DNA from 4 places in the Mesorhizobium sp. M6A.T.Ce.TU.002.03.1.1 genome. Region 3 is predicted to be linked to each of the others. Evidence: predicted binding sites of a transcription regulator. Region 3 holds the regulator's gene; each other region holds the start of a gene.
What was found. The regulator PhoB, encoded in region 3, activates phosphate uptake and scavenging genes when phosphate is short. The targets are predictions, from matches to a motif close to TGTCATNNANCTGTCAT.
Positions count from the first base shown of each region.

Region 1: EOC93_RS24885 (LTA synthase family protein) is a predicted target of PhoB. The motif match lies at 1,968-1,984, and genes of this name have one in related genera.
Region 2: EOC93_RS19275 (RNA degradosome polyphosphate kinase) is a predicted target of PhoB. The motif match lies at 2,382-2,398, and genes of this name have one in related genera.
Region 4: ppk2 (polyphosphate kinase 2) is a predicted target of PhoB. The motif match lies at 2,307-2,323, and genes of this name have one in related genera.

Region 1 covers NZ_RZTI01000105.1:11,124-15,656, forward strand. The annotation lists gene EOC93_RS24885 (LTA synthase family protein) at 13-1,938, opposite strand; gene fabD (ACP S-malonyltransferase) at 2,206-3,147, shown strand; gene fabG (3-oxoacyl-[acyl-carrier-protein] reductase) at 3,208-3,945, shown strand; gene EOC93_RS24905 (hypothetical protein) at 4,424-4,533, opposite strand, start outside.
Region 2 covers NZ_RZTI01000065.1:12,610-17,142, reverse strand. The annotation lists gene EOC93_RS19290 (TIGR02117 family protein) at 76-744, shown strand; gene EOC93_RS19285 (FAD-dependent monooxygenase) at 754-1,980, opposite strand; gene EOC93_RS19280 (zinc-finger domain-containing protein) at 1,997-2,242, opposite strand; gene EOC93_RS19275 (RNA degradosome polyphosphate kinase) at 2,562-4,533, shown strand, end outside.
Region 3 covers NZ_RZTI01000016.1:38,335-42,867, reverse strand. The annotation lists gene pstA (phosphate ABC transporter permease PstA) at 1-49, shown strand, start outside; gene pstB (phosphate ABC transporter ATP-binding protein PstB) at 62-877, shown strand; gene phoU (phosphate signaling complex protein PhoU) at 913-1,620, shown strand; gene phoB (phosphate regulon transcriptional regulator PhoB) at 1,637-2,326, shown strand; gene EOC93_RS07710 (ROK family protein) at 2,361-3,608, opposite strand; gene xylF (D-xylose ABC transporter substrate-binding protein) at 3,876-4,533, shown strand, end outside.
Region 4 covers NZ_RZTI01000142.1:3,810-8,342, reverse strand. The annotation lists gene EOC93_RS28345 (HAMP domain-containing sensor histidine kinase) at 1-297, opposite strand, end outside; gene EOC93_RS28340 (response regulator transcription factor) at 297-968, opposite strand; gene EOC93_RS28335 (aldo/keto reductase) at 1,108-2,151, opposite strand; gene ppk2 (polyphosphate kinase 2) at 2,412-3,332, shown strand; gene EOC93_RS28325 (dihydrofolate reductase family protein) at 3,571-4,215, opposite strand.

The sequences.
Region 1 (4,533 bases), on a different contig from region 3:
CGCGCGGCAGCTTTAGCTTGTATGCGGGACCAGCTTCTTCACCGTTTCCGGGAAGAAATCGGGCGCTGCGTGGCGCTTGCCGAACATCATGTCGTATTGCAGCAGGCGGAAATCGCGAATGGCCGGGTCGATTTTCTTCTTGCGCGCCCAGTCCGGCGTGGCCCCGCCCGCCGGCGTCAACAGCAGATTGCGGTCGACGACACGGTAATGCTCGCGCATCTGGCCGAGGAAGCCGGTGTAATAGGGGTGGCTGATCCCGGCCGTGGTCAGGATATGGTAGGGCAGGAAGGCGGGGCTTACCGCGCCCATTTCCGCGGCCGGTCCGGTGCGGTTCGACCATACGATCAGCGGCGTCTGGTGATGCCGCAGCATCTGGTCAGGCGACTCCTTGCGCGGCGCGACATTGTCCTTGAGGAAGCCGGTTTCGACATAGACCGGACCGAGCGGCGGCAGATGGTCGCCGAAGAAGGCGATGACCGTCGGCCGCTGGCGGTTCTTCGCCCATTCGACAAGGCGCTCGAGGCCCTTGTCGGCGTCGGATGCTCCCTCTGTGAAGCTCAGCAGCGAATCCTTCGCCCATTGGCTGGTCGGCGCCTGCACCTTGTGGGTCGGATTGTAGTAGCGATTCGGCTCATAGGGACCGTGGTTCTGCAGGCTGACGGCGAAGAAGAAGAACGGATCGTCGGTGGCGTCGGCCTCGCGGATGATCTCGTCGGTCATCGCCGCGTCCGAGGCCAGCGGCCCGCGCTTTTCGAGATATGGCAGGTTTTCCTCCGACTTGAAGTCGTCGAAACCGAAATCCGCATAGACCGGCGTGCGGTTCCAGAACCAGCTCGTGCCCGGATGGATGGCGCGCGTCTCATAGCCTTGGCTCTTCAGGAACGTGGCCATCGACGGCACCGGAGCGCGGACATATTGCTGGTAAGGGATGCTGCCGGCCGGCAGGAAGGCATTGGAAAAGCCGGTCAGCGCCTCGAACTCGACATTGGCGGTCATGCCGCCGAATTCGGGCGAGAACATCGAGCCCGAGCGCAGCGTCCGCACATTGGGAATCGGATCGGGCGTGATGGTGACGCCGGGCAACTCGGTCGGATCCCAGAAGGATTCGCTCATGACGATGATGATGTCGGGCTTCTCGGCCGGTACGGAGACCGTCACGTCACGCCTGTCGATTGCCGCGATCGACTTGTCGGAATAGCCCGCAGGCGCCGAGACGTGGGCCATCGGCACGTTGAGCGCGAAGGCGAGCGCGAAGCCGTTGGAGGCGTAGTTTTCCTTCTGGTCCCACATGATCGGGATGATCTGCAACCGGTCACGCGTCCACGAGAAGGTCGCGTAATCCATGATTGAGACGAAGAAGGCGAGCAGCGGCACTGTCAATGTCAGCCGGGCAAGGCGGCCCTTACGGCTGAGCGCCGGTACCCGGCGGCGCCATAGTCGCCAGCCATAGACGAGCAGCGATAGGCCGCCAACGATGCCGACCGCCATAGCGATGGCGGTCCCCGGGCGTTCGCGCACCAGAAGCGGCATCAGCGCCACGATCTGGCGTGAATACAAGAAATCGGTCGGATAGAGCGGATCGCCGAGATAGAGCGATTTCTGATGGCCGACAAAGGCCAGCGCCAGCGTCAGCGGCGCGACGATCATCAGGCTCTGGTGGCTGCGGCCGAGCACGGCATCGAGACCGATGAGGATCAACGCGAAAATGATGATGGTGGTCCAGCCCGGCTTGAACGGCTGCAGGAAGAAGGCGACGGTGCCGGCAAAGTCGCCGCGCACGATCAGTTCGACCGCAAACACCAGAATGGCGGCAGCGAGCAGGCTGACGAGGCCATAGCGGATAACGGGCCATTTCCGGCCCGGCAGATAGCCGGTGGCCGGATCGCCTTCCAGAAACTGTGGCGCGGCCTTGCCGGCGCCTTTCCTAGTCCTTGCCAACTTACAATTCCCCCGACCATACACAAAAGCGTCATTGAGCTGTCATCGATATGTCACAAAAAGCTAGCGCCTGTGGCTGAAATAAGAAGAGCCAGCAAACGAATCGTGAGCGATTTTCATCATGAGTGATCGACAAAAAGCCTTTTGGAACAGGCACTCGGCCAGCGATGCCGAGCCGGAGCGGCTCGGATTGGGCTGATGGCGGACTTGACTTGCCCGCCTGCCTTGCGTCACAGGCAGGAAAAATCAGCCGCTTGGGAGCCACAGATGGCCGTCGCATTCACCTTTCCGGGACAGGGCAGTCAGGCCGTCGGCATGGGCAAGGACCTCGCCGACGCTTTTCCGGAATCGCGGAAGATCTTCGAAGAGGTCGACGACGCGCTCGGCGAAAACCTGTCGAAGCTGATCTGGGAAGGGCCGGAAGAGACGTTGACGCTGACCGCTAATGCCCAGCCGGCGCTGATGGCTGTGTCGCTTGCCGCAATCCACGCGCTGGAATCGCGCGGATTCTCGCTGAAGGACAAAGTCGCCTATGTCGCCGGCCATTCGCTCGGCGAATATTCGGCACTTGCCGCCGCCGGTTTCGTGTCGGTCGCCGATGCAGCCCGGCTCTTGCGTATCCGCGGCAATGCCATGCAGGCGGCAGTGCCGGCCGGCGAAGGCGCCATGGCGGCGATCATCGGGCTGGAACAGGCCGATGTTGAAGCCGCCTGCGCTGAGGCGGCCAAAGGTTCAGTTTGCCAGATCGCCAACGACAATGGCGGTGGCCAGTTGGTGATCTCCGGCGCCAGGGCGGCAGTCGAACTGGCGGCGAAGCTGTGCACGGAAAAGGGCGCCAAGCGGGCGCTGATGCTGCAGGTCTCCGCGCCTTTCCATTCGGCGCTGATGACACCGGCGGCCGAGATCATGCGCGAGGCGCTGGCCGGGGTGACGAAGAACGCGCCTTCCGTGCCCGTGGTCTCCAACGTGTCGGTCACCCCGTCCAGCGATCCGGACGCCATCGCCCGCCGCTTGGTCGAACAGGTGACCGGCCGCGTGCGCTGGCGCGAAACGGTGGAGTGGTTCGGCGCGAATGGCGTTGCGACGCTCTACGAGGTGGGCGCCGGCAAGGTGCTGTCGGGACTGGCGCGGCGCATCAACCGCGAAATCGCCACAGGCGCTGTCGGCACGGCGGCGGATGTCGAGGCGGCATTGGCGGCGTTCGCATAACCGAACCACGATTTGACCCCACCCGTGTGAAGGGTGTTCTCTTAGATCAGGAGACAAGACATGTTCGAATTGACCGGCCGCAAGGCGCTCGTCACAGGCGCATCGGGAGGCATCGGCGAGGCGATCGCCCGGATGCTGCATGAGCAGGGCGCCATCGTCGGCCTGCACGGCACCCGCGTCGAAAAGCTGGAGACGCTGGCTGCCGAGCTCGGCGACCGGGTCAAGCTGTTTCCGGCCAACCTTTCCAACCGCGACGAGGTCAAGGCGCTCGGCCAGAAGGCCGAGGCCGATCTCGAAGGCGTCGACATTCTCGTCAACAACGCCGGCATTACCAAGGACGGGCTGTTCGTGCGCATGGCGGACGCCGACTGGGATAGCGTGATCGAGGTCAATCTGACCGCCGTGTTCAGGCTGACCCGCGAGCTCACCCATCCGATGATGCGGCGCCGGCACGGCCGCATCATCAACATCACCTCGGTGGTCGGCGTCACCGGCAATCCTGGCCAGACCAATTACTGCGCCTCCAAGGCCGGCATGATCGGCTTTTCCAAGTCGCTGGCGCAGGAGATCGCCACCCGCAACATCACCGTCAACTGCGTCGCCCCGGGCTTCATCGAATCGGCGATGACCGACAAGCTCAACGACAAGCAGAAAGAGGCGATCATGGCGGCGATCCCGACACGGCGCATGGGCACCACCGCCGAAGTCGCTTCCGCCGTCGCCTACCTCGCCTCCAACGAAGCTGCCTATGTCACCGGCCAGACCATCCACGTGAATGGCGGCATGGCGATGATTTGATAAAAGTCAGTTGCATTCACATTTGGCGTTCGTCCAGCAAACTGGCGACGTTTCGCCGTGGACCTCACCCTCTATGCATGATGCCTGCTTACCTGCCGGGCAGGTAACCTGACAGCCCCCGCAAGCCTCGTTCGAAGGCGCGTTGCAGGAGGTTTCACGACCGGTGGGAAAAGAAGAACCGGATGATCCTCTTGAACAGGAACAAACCGACATGGTCCCCCAGACGGTGGTCCGCCACAGACCGGACCAGGAACTATTTCCGCACACCTGAGGGCACTTTTTCTGAGCGTCCGCATCGTTAAAGATAGGACCGGCCTTATGCTCGTTCGGCAATCGGTGGTTCACTTCTTTTGCGTGCACCGGCAGTGCTGTCGAAATCGCGGTGACGATCAAAAGCAAGATTGCAGCAATCGAGTCCTCTTTTCCCACGAAGAACAGTATTCAGCTCACTGAACGTTTCGATTTCCATTTCTGGCGGTCAGAGCGTCTCGGCAGCGATGGCGCAAGCAGTCTTTTCCTCAGGTGGACCGAACTTTGCCATTGCGGCTTTTAGATCGGCTTTGTCGAGGCCAAGCTGTGCGACAAGGG
Region 2 (4,533 bases), on a different contig from region 3:
TCTTTTGCGTCTGAGCTGTCAGCCGGCGATCGCGCCCCGATTGCAAGGCCGTCGCTCATGAAAAAGCTGTCCTTCATGAAAAAGCTCGGGCGTTTTCTCGCCATTCTGGTGGTGGCAATCGTGCTCGCCGTGGTGCTGGGCACATTCATTCCACGGCCGCTCTTGCCGGCGGCGGCCGCCGATCCTATCGCCAGCAGGCACATCCTGGTGCTGAAAAACCCGATCCACACCGATATCGCCATTCCGGTCGATGACGACGTGCGCAAGCGCTTCCATTTCCTGGTCGATGGCGGCATTCCCGCCGACATGGCCGAGGTCCGCTACATCGTCTTCGGCTGGGGCGGGCGCGCCTTCTATCTGGAGACGCCGACCTGGTCGGAGCTGAAGGCCATGCCGGTGATGAAGGCGCTGACCCGTGACGCTTCGGTGATGCATATCGATGTCGCCGGCAACATTGCCGAGCCGCACCCCGACGTTGCCGGCTTCGACGTCGGCGAGGAGCGTTTTGCGGCGTTGCTCGACTTCATCGCCGCGAGTTTCCAGCAAGGGCCGAACGGCCCGATCCCGATCGAGAACGCCGCCTATTCCAGGTTCGACCGCTTCTACGAAGCCAACGGCCATTTCAACGCGCTGGTCGGCTGCAACACCTGGACCGCGGCTGCTCTGCGTATCGCCGGCCTGCGGACAGGCTGGTGGAATCCGCTGCCGGCCACGCTGGACCTATCGATGCGGATTTATAATTGATGCCTGGCGCTATTGGCCGCCAGAGTCCGGCGCCTGCCAGCCATAGAGCCAGTCCAAATCCGCCGCGAGCTTTTCGGGCGAGCGCAGCTTCAGGAACAGGTTGCGCGCGACCGCCACCGGCCCGGAAGCGTGCCAGGCAAAGCGGTTGACGGCGCCGCGGCGGGCGACTTTGGCAATGCGCGGCCGCCGCATTTTTTCCCAGGCAGCAAGCGCGCCCCATGGATCGGCGGGCGAGGCGGCGACAAAGCCGGCAAGGGTCGCGGCATCCTCGATCGCCATCGCCGCGCCCTGCGCCGCAAACGGCGTCATCGCATGCGCCGCATCACCGATCAGCGCGATGCCGGCGGGCGTCGTCCATGGCTGTGCCTGGTCGACAGTATGGATCGGCCATGCCGTCCACAGGCCGGCATCCTCGGCAAGCCGGGCCAGTGCTGCCGCCGTGCCACGCATGGCGCCGACGAGGATTTCGGGGTCGGCGTGGCCCGACCAGCCCTCGGCGATGATCTCGCCCCTGGTGAAGGCGGCCAGATTGAACGCCGCGCCATTGCTGACCGGATAGGCGACGAGGTGGAAGCCGGGATGCAGGAAGGCGGTCACGCAATTGGCGGCGCCAACCGCCGCAACGGCTTCTCCCGCGACACTGTCTGCGCTGACCGTCGCGCGCCAGGCAAGCTCGCCCGAAAACCGGCTTTGGGCGGCAAATCCGCCAAAAGCACGGATCGCCGACCAGACGCCGTCGGCACCGATCAGCAGAAAGCCGTCGGCTTCGATGGTCTTGCCGGCAATCTCGACTGTTGCCGTGGTATGGTGTGGTCCTGCCGCGACGCCGCCGACGCGCGCTCCGGTGACGAGACTGATGTCCGGCTGTTCGGCAAGGCGCGCCATCAGCGCCTCTTGCAGATCAGCCCGATGAGCGACGAGATAGGGCGCCTGCCAGCGCCTTTCGGCTGCTTCGCCAAGCGGCACCCGCGCCAGCTCGCGCAGCGTGGCGGCGTCCTTGAGCACGACCGCCTCCGGCCGCACCGCCGCCGGCAACAGCCGGTCGAGCACGCCGAGCTGGCGAAGGATGCGCGTCGCGTTGGGTGAGAGCTGGATGCCGGCGCCGGCCGCTTCGAGGCGCGGCGCCTGCTCAAACAGCCGCACCAGATAGCCGCGCTCGGAAAATGCCAGCGCCGCAGTCAGTCCGGCGACGCCGGCTCCGACGATGACGACCTGCCCGGACCGCGTGTCGTCCATAGGGATGACGTGCGCGTCAGGCGGCCTGGTCGATATACAGGCATCCCGCAGGCTGCGTTTCCGTCGCCTTCAGCTTTGGCGAATAGCGATAAAGCGTCGAGCAATAGGGGCAGACCTTTTCATTGTCGTCGCCCATGTCGAGAAACACATGCGGATGGTCGAAAGGCGGGTTGGCGCCGGTGCACATGAATTCCTTGACGCCGATGTCGATCGCCGCATAGCCCGCATCGTTCTGGAAATGGGGAATGGAACCGGCTGCCATCGTCGTCTCCTAAATTTGCCGCATGACCTCGGATCATGCGCAAAATCAAAATTCTACCGCGTCCTTTGCGCGTCCAAAGGACGCGCTGCGCTGTACCTGGATTGCATCTGGATCATAAGCTGTCTCTTTGCAAGATCGATGAAATCAAACTGTCGTAAAAGCCTGTCACAGGATAAGCTAAGCCGGTTAAGGCATGGCCGCGAAAATCGAATTCGGTTTCGCTGGGGATCATGCGTAGCTTAAAAGTGGTAGAGCGTCCTTTGCGCATCCGGAACGACGCGTGACGCTCTGGGCAGCGGGTGCGAAACGAGCAGGAACCATGAACGAACTAAAGCCGGTGCAGAGCGAATTCACCACTGTCGAGGTGGCGAGCCCAGAGGGCGGCAACCCGGACCGCTTCGTCAACCGCGAGTTTTCCTGGCTGCAATTCAACCGCCGCGTCCTTGAGGAGTCGCTGAACGCCAATCATCCGCTGCTCGAGCGTGTCCGCTTCCTGTCGATATCCGCCGCCAATCTCGACGAGTTCTTCATGGTCCGCGTCGCCGGTCTCGCCGGCCAGGTTCGCGAAGGCATCACGCTGAAGAGCCCGGACGGCCGCACCCCCGAACAACAGCTGGAACAGCTGCTGCGCGAGGTCGAGCGTCTGCAGGAGGATCAGCAGAATAGCCTTTCCGCGCTGATGCTGCTGCTCGACAAGGAAGGCATCGAGAGCATCAGCCGCGATGCGCTGACCAAGGACGAGAAGACCTGGCTCGAGGATCATTTCCAGGAGCAGGTCTTTCCGGTGCTCACACCGCTTTCGATCGACCCGGCGCATCCGTTCCCGTTCATTCCCAATCTCGGCTTCTCGATGGCCCTGCAACTGCGCCATCGCAGGAATGGCGAGGAGATGAGTGCGCTGTTGCGTCTGCCGGTGGCGCTGAAGCGCTTCATCCGCTTGCCGGACCGCAAGCGTCATGTCCGCTTCATTCCACTGGAAGAGGCGGTCGGCCTCTATATCGGCAAGCTGTTCCCCGGCTACGAAGTCAAGGGCTCCGGCACGTTCCGCATCATCCGCGACAGTGACATCGAGGTCGAGGAGGAGTCCGAGGATCTCGTGCGCCTGTTCGAGACGGCGCTGAAGCGCCGCCGCCGCGGCTCGGTCATCCGCATCGAATTCGACAAGCTGATGCCGGCCGAGCTGCGCGAGTTCGTCGCCGGCGAGCTTGGCGTCTCGTCGAGCCGCATCAGCGTGCTCACCGGTCCGCTGGCGCTCAGCCAGATTTCCGAGATCGTCGCCATCGCCCGCGACGATCTCAAGTTCACGCCCTATAATCCGCGCTTTCCCGAGCGCATCCGCGAGCATGGCGGTGACTGTTTCGCTGCTATACGCGAGAAGGACATCATCGTTCACCACCCCTACGAATCCTTCGATGTGGTGGTGCAGTTCCTGCGCCAGGCGATGGCCGATCCGGAAGTGGTGGCGATCAAGCAGACGCTCTATCGCACCTCGAACGACAGCCCGATCGTGCGCGCCTTGGTCGACGCGGCCGAGGCCGGCAAGTCGGTGACGGCGCTGGTCGAGCTCAAGGCGCGTTTCGACGAGGAAGCCAACATCCGCTGGGCCCGCGATCTCGAGCGCGCCGGCGTTCAGGTCGTGTTCGGCTTCCTCGAGCTGAAGACCCACGCAAAAATGTCGCTGGTGGTGCGGCGCGAGGACGGCAAGCTGCGCAACTACGTGCATCTCGGCACCGGCAACTACCACCCGGTCACCGCGCGCATCTACACCGACTTGTCCTTCTTCACCACCGATCCGACGATCGCCCGCGATGTCGCCCAGCTGTTCAACTTCATCACCGGCTACGCCGAGCCGACCGAGGAGATGCGGCTGGCCATCTCGCCCTTCACGCTGCGCAAGCGCATCCTCAAGCACATTTCGGCCGAGATTGCCCATGCGCTGGAGGGCAGGCCGGCCCGCATCTGGATGAAGATGAATTCGCTGGTCGACCCGATCGTCATCGACGCGCTCTATGACGCCAGCCGCGCCGGCGTCGAGATCGATCTCGTCGTGCGCGGCATCTGCTGCCTGAGGCCTCAGGTCCCGGGCCTGTCGGAAAACATAAGGGTCAAGTCGATCGTCGGCCGTTTCCTTGAACACAGCCGCATCTACTGTTTCGGCAACGGCCATGGCCTGCCGTCGGACGGGGCGGTCGTCTACATCTCATCGGCCGATTTGATGCCGCGCAATCTCGACCGCCGCGTCGAAACCATGGTGCCGATCACCAATCCAACGGTGCATGAACAAGTGCTCG
Region 3 (4,533 bases):
GAATGCCATCGCGGTGATACTGCGCAGGCGCTTCGAGCGGCGCTGGTAAGGAGTAGAGGATATGAACATCATGACGGAAGCCAGCGTCGAGCAGAAACTGAGTAGCGGAACCAACGAGCCTTCGATCAAGATGAAGGGCGAAAAGGTCTCCGTTCATTACGGCGAGAAGCGAGCTCTGTTCGACGTGGATCTCGATGTCCGCGAGAACCAGGTGACGGCGTTGATCGGCCCATCGGGCTGCGGCAAGTCGACCTTTCTGCGTTGCTTGAATCGAATGAACGACACGATCGACATCGCGCGGGTAAGCGGCAAGATCACGCTCGACAACGAGGATGTCTACGACCCGAAAATCGATGTCGTCGAGCTGCGAGCTCGCGTCGGCATGGTGTTCCAGAAGCCGAACCCGTTTCCGAAGTCGATCTACGAAAACGTCGCCTACGGTCCGCGCATTCACGGTCTGGCCAGGAGCAAGGCGGAGTTGGACGGCATCGTCGAATCGAGCCTGAAGAAGGCCGGCCTGTTCAACGAGGTCAAGGATCGCCTGCTCGAGTCGGGCACTGGCCTTTCCGGTGGCCAACAGCAGCGTCTGTGCATTGCGCGCGCCATCGCTGTGTCACCGGAAGTGATCCTGATGGACGAGCCGTGTTCTGCGCTCGATCCGATCGCCACCGCCCGTGTCGAGGAACTGATTGACGAACTGCGCCAGAACTACACGATCGTCATCGTCACCCATTCGATGCAGCAGGCAGCGCGCGTGTCGCAGCGCACGGCGATGTTCCATCTCGGCTATCTGGTCGAGGAGGGCGCGACCGATAAGATGTTCACCAACCCCGACGACAAGCGCACCCAAGACTACATCACCGGCCGGTTCGGCTAAGCGGTCCGGCGAATTTCGAGCACGAGGACAGTATCATGGGTGAACATACCGTCGCATCTTTCGACGAGGAATTGGAGCACATCGACAGGCTGATCCGCGACATGGACGAGCTCGCCGCCGCGATGGTCGCAGCGTCGATCCGCGCGTTGCTCGCGTCAGACAATGCGATGGCGCAGCGCGTCGTCTCGGATGACGCCATCATGGATGCGCGGCAGCGTGAACTCGACGACAGCGCGATCACGCTGATCGCCAAGCGGCAGCCGATGGCGCAAGATCTGCGCGCCGTGGTTGGCGCAATCCGGATGGCCGGCGATCTCGAGCGCATCGGCGACCTGGCCAAGAACATAGCCAAGCGGGTCAACGCCGTCGGTCAGAGCGCCACGCCGCGTAATCTCTCGCACGGTATCGACGCGATGGCGGATCTCGTTCTCGAGCAGCTCCGCGGCGTGGTCGAGCACTATGTGTCGCGCAACGCCGGCGCGTTGAAAGAGCTGCGCGCCGCCGACGAGAAGATCGACGTGAAATACACGGCGGTTTTTCGCGAACTCCTGACCTACATGATGGAGGACCCGCGCAACATCACCGCCTGCACGCATCTTCTGTTCTGCGCCAAGAATCTCGAGCGTATCGGCGATCATGTCACCAACATCGCCGAAAACGCCTACTATGTCGTGACCGGGCAGCAATTGCCGGCGGATCGACCGAAGCTCGACGAAACGACGATGTCGGCGTCGGCGACATGACAGGGGTAACCGGCCGATGATCGCGCCGCGCATCATGGTGGTGGAGGACGAAGAGCCGCTGGGCGTCCTCCTTCGCTACAATCTGGAATCCGAAGGCTATCAGGTCGAGGTGGTGACGCGCGGCGACGAGGCCGAAATCCGGCTTCAGGAAAACGTGCCCGATCTTCTGGTGCTCGACTGGATGGTGCCGGCGGTTTCGGGCATCGAGCTTTGCCGTCGCCTTCGGGTGCGTCCCGAAACCGAGCGGCTGCCGATCATCATGCTGACCGCGCGCGGCGAGGAAAGCGACCGGGTGCGCGGCCTCTCGACCGGGGCCGACGACTATCTGGTCAAGCCGTTCTCGACACCGGAATTCATGGCCAGGGTCAAGGCGCTGCTGCGCCGCGCCAAGCCCGAAGTGCTGTCCAGCGTGCTGAAGGTCGGTGACATCATGCTCGATCGCGAATCGCACAGGGTCTATCGCAAGAAGAGCGAGATCCGGCTCGGGCCGACCGAATTCCGGCTGCTCGAATTCATGATGCGGCACCCGGGTCGGGTGTTCTCGCGCAGCCAGTTGCTCGACAATGTCTGGGGCGAGACGATCTACATCGACGAGCGCACGGTGGACGTCCATGTCGGCCGGCTGCGCAAGGCGGTCAACAATGGTCGCATGCCCGATGTCATCCGCACCATCCGCGGCGCGGGCTATGCGATCAGGGAAGACTGAACAGACTGCCTAAATTCAAGCTGCGTTCTTCCGTTCAGGCCACGTGCTTCCTGGCCGTGCCGGACTTCCCTTGCGCGCCCGGCGCGAAAATCTCCTGGTCGACGAAGCTCAGCGCTCGCATGGCGCAGCCTTCGCGGATCAGCGGCAGCTCGTTCGGCTCGGTGTCGAAGGAAATCGAACCCGAATGCTGACCGCCGGCGGTCTGAGCGATGGCCTCGCGCAGGGCCGGCTCGATCAGGTCGAAAGCGGCAGCGCTGGCGCCGACCATGGCGACCGGCGCCGGATCGATCAACGCGAACAGGCTGCCGAGCCCGAAGCCGAGCGCTTCGCCGGCCTTGCGGTAGGCTTCGCGCTCCGGTCCGTCCGTCTGGCGCGCCCGGGCCGCCAGTGCCCGCATCTCGGCGTCGCTGACATCGGCGACCGGCTCGGCGTTCTCGCTCAACTGCCTTGCATTGCGCCAGATGGCGTAGTTGCCGGCATAGGCCTCGACGCAGCCGCGCCGCCCGCAGCGGCAAAGCGCGCCGCCCGGCCGGTGGATCATGTGGCCGAATTCGCCGCCTGAGGAATGGGTGCCGGTGAACAGTTCGCCCTTCAGCACCAGCCCCATGCCGATGCCGTGGGAGAGCAGGATGGCGATGAAATCGTCGCGGTAGCGATCCGGGTCGCGCCAGCGCAGCGCCACGGCCATCATGTTGCAGTCGTTCTCCATGATGGCCGGGATGCCGAACTCACGTTCCAGAATGTCGGCGAAGGCAATGTTCGTCTGCGGCGTGATCGGCGACCACAACATGGCGCGCGCATGGGAATCGGTGATGCCCTGGATCGCCAGCGCGATGCGGGCGACGCTTTGGACATCGAGATCGGGATCTTCGAGCCGGCGCCGGACGATGGCGACACATTCGTCGATCAGCTCGTTGCGCGACATGGTCAGCGTGTCCAGCCGGCGCTGTTCCTCGGCGACCACTTGTCCGGCATAATCGATGACGGCGACCGAGAGGAAATTCAGCGACAACACGACGGCCAACACCGCTGCCGCTTCCGGATTGAGGCTGAGGCCGACCTGCGGCCGGCCGCGTTTCAGCGAAACCGTCTCGCTCGCCTTGCTCTCGGTCAGGATGCCTTCCTGGATGAGGTCGGAAGAGATCGCCGATATGGTCGAATGGCTGAGGCCGGTGGTCGCGGCGATCTCGGTTCGCGACGGCTGGCCTGCCCGGCGTACGGCCGAAATCACCATCGCCCGGTTGCGCCGACGCAAATCGTCATGACGGATTCCAACCGACATTCTTTTGCTTCCTCCCTCTTGCCGCGGCCGCTCATGAACCGGAAGCCGTCGGCAGCGTCCAACAAATACTGGCAGAAGCAGAAGGCCCTGTCATTGTTTATTCCGGGGCTCGAAAAAAGTCGGCAGGGACATCAAAATCCATCAGAAATGATGTTGACAGCGCTTCGGCGTTGGACCAGTATTTTTTCGAGGCTCGAAAAAATAGAGCCTTTGTGTCGGCCTTCGGGCCAGTTTGGTCGCGCCGTACGCGGCGCAGGGAGGACTATCATGAAGAGATTCGCAGCCGCCATCCTGGCGGGGGTCGCCATGTCGCTGACGCTCGCGTCGGTCGCACAGGCGAAGGACAAGGTCATTGGCGTTTCGTGGTCGAACTTCCAGGAAGAGCGCTGGAAGACCGACGAAGCCGCCATGAAGACGGCGATCGAGGCTGCCGGCGACAAGTATATTTCCGCCGATGCGCAGTCCAATCCCGGCAAGCAGCTGACCGATGTCGAGAGCTTGATCTCGCAGGGCGCCAACGCGCTGATCATCCTTGCGCAAGATGCGTCGGCCATCGGGCCGGCGGTGCAAAAGGCGCTGGACGAAGGCATTCCGGTCGTCGGCTATGACCGGTTGATCGAGAACAAGGACGTGTTCTATCTGACCTTCGACAACCAGGAAGTCGGCCGCATGCAGGCCCGCGAAGTGTTCAAGGTGGCGCCGGAAGGCAACTACGTCTTCATCAAGGGCTCGGGCGCCGATCCGAATGCCGATTTCCTGTTCGCCGGCTCCATGGAAGTGCTCAAGGATGCCATCGACAGCGGCAAGATCAAAAATGTCGGCGAGGCGTATACCGACGGCTGGCTTCCCGCCAACGCCCAGAAGAACATGGAACAGTTCCTGACCGCCAACGACAACAAGGTCGATGCGGTGGTTGCCGCCAATG
Region 4 (4,533 bases), on a different contig from region 3:
AGACACCGAGGCACCGTCTACCGTGGCAGCAACATACCATAGTCCGCTGTTCTGCTGCCTAAGCGAGCTCAGCTCCGGCGTATCGCGTATTTCAAACTTTCCTTGCGCATCGCGTGCAACCGCTCCGACCATCAGGGACGTGATTTTGCGCTCCATGGCAACGTTCGGCGACATGACCGTAGTGGCCCATATGCAAAGTCCGATGATCACTGCGGCAACCACGGCGACGATGACGAGACTGAGCTGCCAACTCAGCTTCCACCAAAGTGAAGGATTCAATCTGTTGGCCGCGCGCATTATTCTTCCTTCAGCAGATATCCGACGCCCCGGATACTGTGGATCGCGACGCCGGCGCCGGCATCCAGCAGCCGCTTGCGCAGCCTGGAAATATGCGCGTCGAGCGCGTTCGACTGGATATCTTCTTCGTAATTGTAGACCGCCGCCTCAAGCGTCGACCGAAGGACGGTTTTGTCTTTCCGCTTGGCGAGCGCCGCCAGAACGAGAAGTTCGCGTCTGGGCAGATCGAGCGGGATCGCGTCGACGGTCACGCTCAAATGCAAGGGATCGATCACCATTCGACCGACGGCAATGTGAAGGTCCGCCAGGCTTGCCGGTCGCCGCAGAACAGCCCGCAAACGAGCCATCAGCTCTTCGACAAGAAACGGCTTGCCCAGATAATCGTCAGCGCCGACGTCGAGACCCTCGACACGCTCCATTGGCTCGTTGCGCGCCGTCAGCACGATGATCGGCGTGTCGGTTCCTGTTCGCTGCAATGCCGGGATAAAGGTCAATCCCTCGCCGTCGGGCAAGCGGCGGTCCAGGAGGATCGCATCATAAACGTTCTGGTGCGTCAGCTCGATTGCGTCGGCGAGATGCATCGTGTGGTCGGTGACGATGCCATGCTTTTTCAGTGCCACCGACAGCGCATCTGCCAGTTGCCTCTCGTCCTCTATCAGTAGGATTCTCATCACCCTCACCGCTTTTTTGCGCACCTGGTGTTTTCACCACCAAGATTGCAGCAGCATTGCGGAGTTTGAAGCGCAGTCAGCTAATGCTGCTGCAGATGCAGAAACCTGGACTAAGGTGTGCCGAGATTCTTCCGATCCCTCAGATAGCATCCCGGTCGAGGACCAGATCAGCCGGACCGAACCGGTCTTTTGCGGTGAACTGCTGGTGCCAATAGGGGTAGAGAACAGGAGGCCTGCTCACAGCGTCCAGGCGTGCGCGCTCATCGCTGGTCAGAACCAGGCTGGCGGCGGCGATATTGTCCTTGAACTGCGCTTCGGTCCGGCCGCCGATGACCAGCGAGCTAACGGCCGGCCGGCCGAGCAGCCAGGCAAGCGCCACCTGTGCTGCCGACACGCCATGGTTCTTGCCGATATAGGCAAGCACGTCGACGATCCGCCACAGCCGGTCCTCGTCGCGGATCGGCGGTTCTTTCCAGCCGCTGAGCTGACGGGAGGTGGCCTGGTCGCGGTGATATTTGCCGGACAGCAATCCACCGGCAAGCGGGCTCCACACCAGCACGCCAAGCCCCTGATCGACCGAGATCGGCAACAATTCATATTCGGCTTCGCGCGCTTCCAGCGTGTAGTGGATCTGCTGGGTGACGAAGCGCGGCTGGTGCTGGCGATCGCTGATCCCCAGTGCCTTCATCACTTGCCAGCCGGAATAGTTGGAACAGCCGACATAGCGGACCTTGCCCTGGCTGACGAGCGTGTCGAGCGCGGCGATGGTCTCCTCGAGCGGCGTCGTGCCGTCCCATTCGTGCAGGAAATAGATGTCGATGACATCGGTCCTGAGGCGCTTCAGGCTTTTCTCGCACTCGCGGATCAGATGGTAGCGCGACAGCCCTTCGTCGTTGGGGCCATCGCCGATCCGCATGCGCGCCTTGGAGGCGATCAGCACATCGCCCTTGCGTTTGCCGCCGAGCGCTTCGCCGATGATCTCTTCCGAAAGCCCGTTCGAATAGACGTTGGCGGTGTCGATGAGATTGATGCCGGAATCGATGCAGAGGTCGATCATCCGGCGCGCCTCGTCGAGATCGGTCTTTCCGACCGCCGAAAACGCGCCGGCGCCGCCAAAGGTCATGGTGCCCATGGTCAGCGTCGAAACCTTCAGCCCGGAACGGCCGAGAGTGCGGTACTCCATGTCAGATCCTCGCAATTGCGTTGAGAAGGCGGTGCTTCGAAGGCTGCCCGAAGGAGCCTGGCATTTGTAGGACAAGTCGCGCGGCTTGTCGCCCATCCCATGGAGGGCGGATCGATCACATCTTACGGATTTGGGTGACCGGCGCACGAGCCGGCTGCAATAAAACCGTCATTGCCGGCCTGTATGCAAGTCGGCTCAAGGTGTTCGATCTCGGCCGGCAGGCCGGACGCCGACACGGGCGTGCACGCGGAGCAGCATAAATGACCGAAGCAAAACAGAATTCTCCTGCCAGGGATTGGCTGGAAGCGGAGCTAGCCGACACGCTCGACGAAGACTACGAGCTGGAAATGTCGGAACCCGCGCTGTCGCTGGAAATCGCCAAGATCTACAAGAACGCGCATCCGCCCTCGATGGATCGCATGCAGTATTTTCGCGACCTGATCACGCTGCAATCCGAATTGATCAAGCTGCAGTCCTGGGTGGCTTACCACAAGAAGAAGCTGGTGGTGGTTTTCGAGGGCCGCGACTCGGCCGGCAAGGGTGGCGTCATCAAGCGCATCACCCAGCGGCTCAATCCGCGCATCTGCCGCGTCGTAGCACTGCCTGCACCGACCGAGCGCGAGAAATCGCAATGGTATTTCCAGCGCTACGTCCCGCATCTGCCGGCAGGCGGCGAGATCGTGCTGTTCGACCGCTCATGGTACAACCGCTCCGGCGTCGAAAGGGTGATGGGATTTGCCGAACCGGATCAGGTCGAGGAGTTCTTCCGCGACGTGCCGGAGTTCGAGCGCATGCTCGTCCGGTCCGGCGTCACGCTGGTCAAATACTGGTTCTCCATCACCGACGAGGAGCAGCAGATGCGCTTCCAGATGCGCATCCATGATCCGATGAAGCAGTGGAAGCTCTCACCGATGGACCTGCAGTCGCGCGTGCGCTGGGAGCAGTACACCAAGGCCAAGGAAGAGACGTTCGCCCGCACCAACATTCCCGAAGCTCCTTGGTTCATCGTCGAGGGTAACGACAAGAAGCGGGCGCGGCTGAACTGCATCGATCATCTCCTCAAGCAGATGCCTTACGAGGAGGTGCCGCACGATGAGATCACGCTACCCGACCGCGTGTTCAATCCCCAATACGAGCGCCAGGTGCTGCCGCGCGAGCTGTACGTGCCGGAGAAGTATTGATCATCTGGGACTGCTAAAGACCCGGACGGGCGGCATTCCTTCGCGCCCCCCTCTGTCCTGCCGGACATCTCCCCCACGAGGGGGGAGATTGGCAGCGTCGCCGACGGTGCCAATCTTGCAACGCTGATGATTGGCGAAAGCCGGCGCGACATCCGATCTCCCCCCGTGTGGGGGAGATGTCCGGCAGGACAGAGGGGGCGCGAAGGATCGCGGCGCAGAGGGCTGCGCCTCAGTGAGACTACGCGCGCTTGATGATGACGTGCGTGGCATTCGGCGTCGCGACCTGCTCGCTGCACCGGTAGCCGAGCTTGAGCATGTCGATGCCGGCAAAAAGGTTCTCGCCGGAGCCGAGCAGCATCGGCGATATCGCCAGATGCATGTCGTCGATGAGCTTTTCCCTGAGATATTGCCGGACCGTGGCGACACCACCGCCGAGCCGGACATCCTTGCCATCAGCCGCTGCTTTCGCCTTTTCCAGCGCTGAGTGGATACCGTCGGTCACAAAATAGAAGGTCGTGCCGCCCGCCATGACGATGGGATTCCGCGGATGGTGGGTGAGCACGAAGACCGGCACATGGTAGGGTGGATTGTCTCCCCACCAGCCTTTCCAGCTTTCATCCGGCCACTCGCCGCGGATCGGCCCGAACATGTTGCGGCCCATTATCCACGCCCCAACATTTTCGAAGCTGCGCGCCACGAACCCGTCGTCCGTGTCTGTGGTCCCGCGATCGTCGCCAGACATGTTGCGGAAGGTCCGGGTGCCGAACATCCAGTTGTGCAGGGCTTCCCCACCTACGCCCAGCGGCTCTTTCAGGTCCTGGTCGGGACCGGCGCCATAGCCGTCGATTGACAGGGTGAAAGCGTTGACGCGAAGCTTGGACATGAGTACCTCCCTCGAGACCAGTTGTGAAATGCAAGCAGTTGCTTTTAGCCATACTGATTGCATTTTGCAAGCGGTATTTTGAAATCTCCGCCGAGCGATGAGCGGCTTGTTTGGGCCAGCCGCGTCAGGACCGCAGCCAAGACGGGTGGTTGCAGCAGCAGTTGCTTGCGCCGCGATGCCTCGAGGATGCGTTTACGTCATCAAGCATGGCCTGCAATGGAAGGATGCGCTGCAGGCCAGATGAGCGGCCACAAAGGGGCACGCATGGTTCTCGATGCCCTGCCGCCCTGCCAAAGCCCTGATTGCGGATCGCGGTTA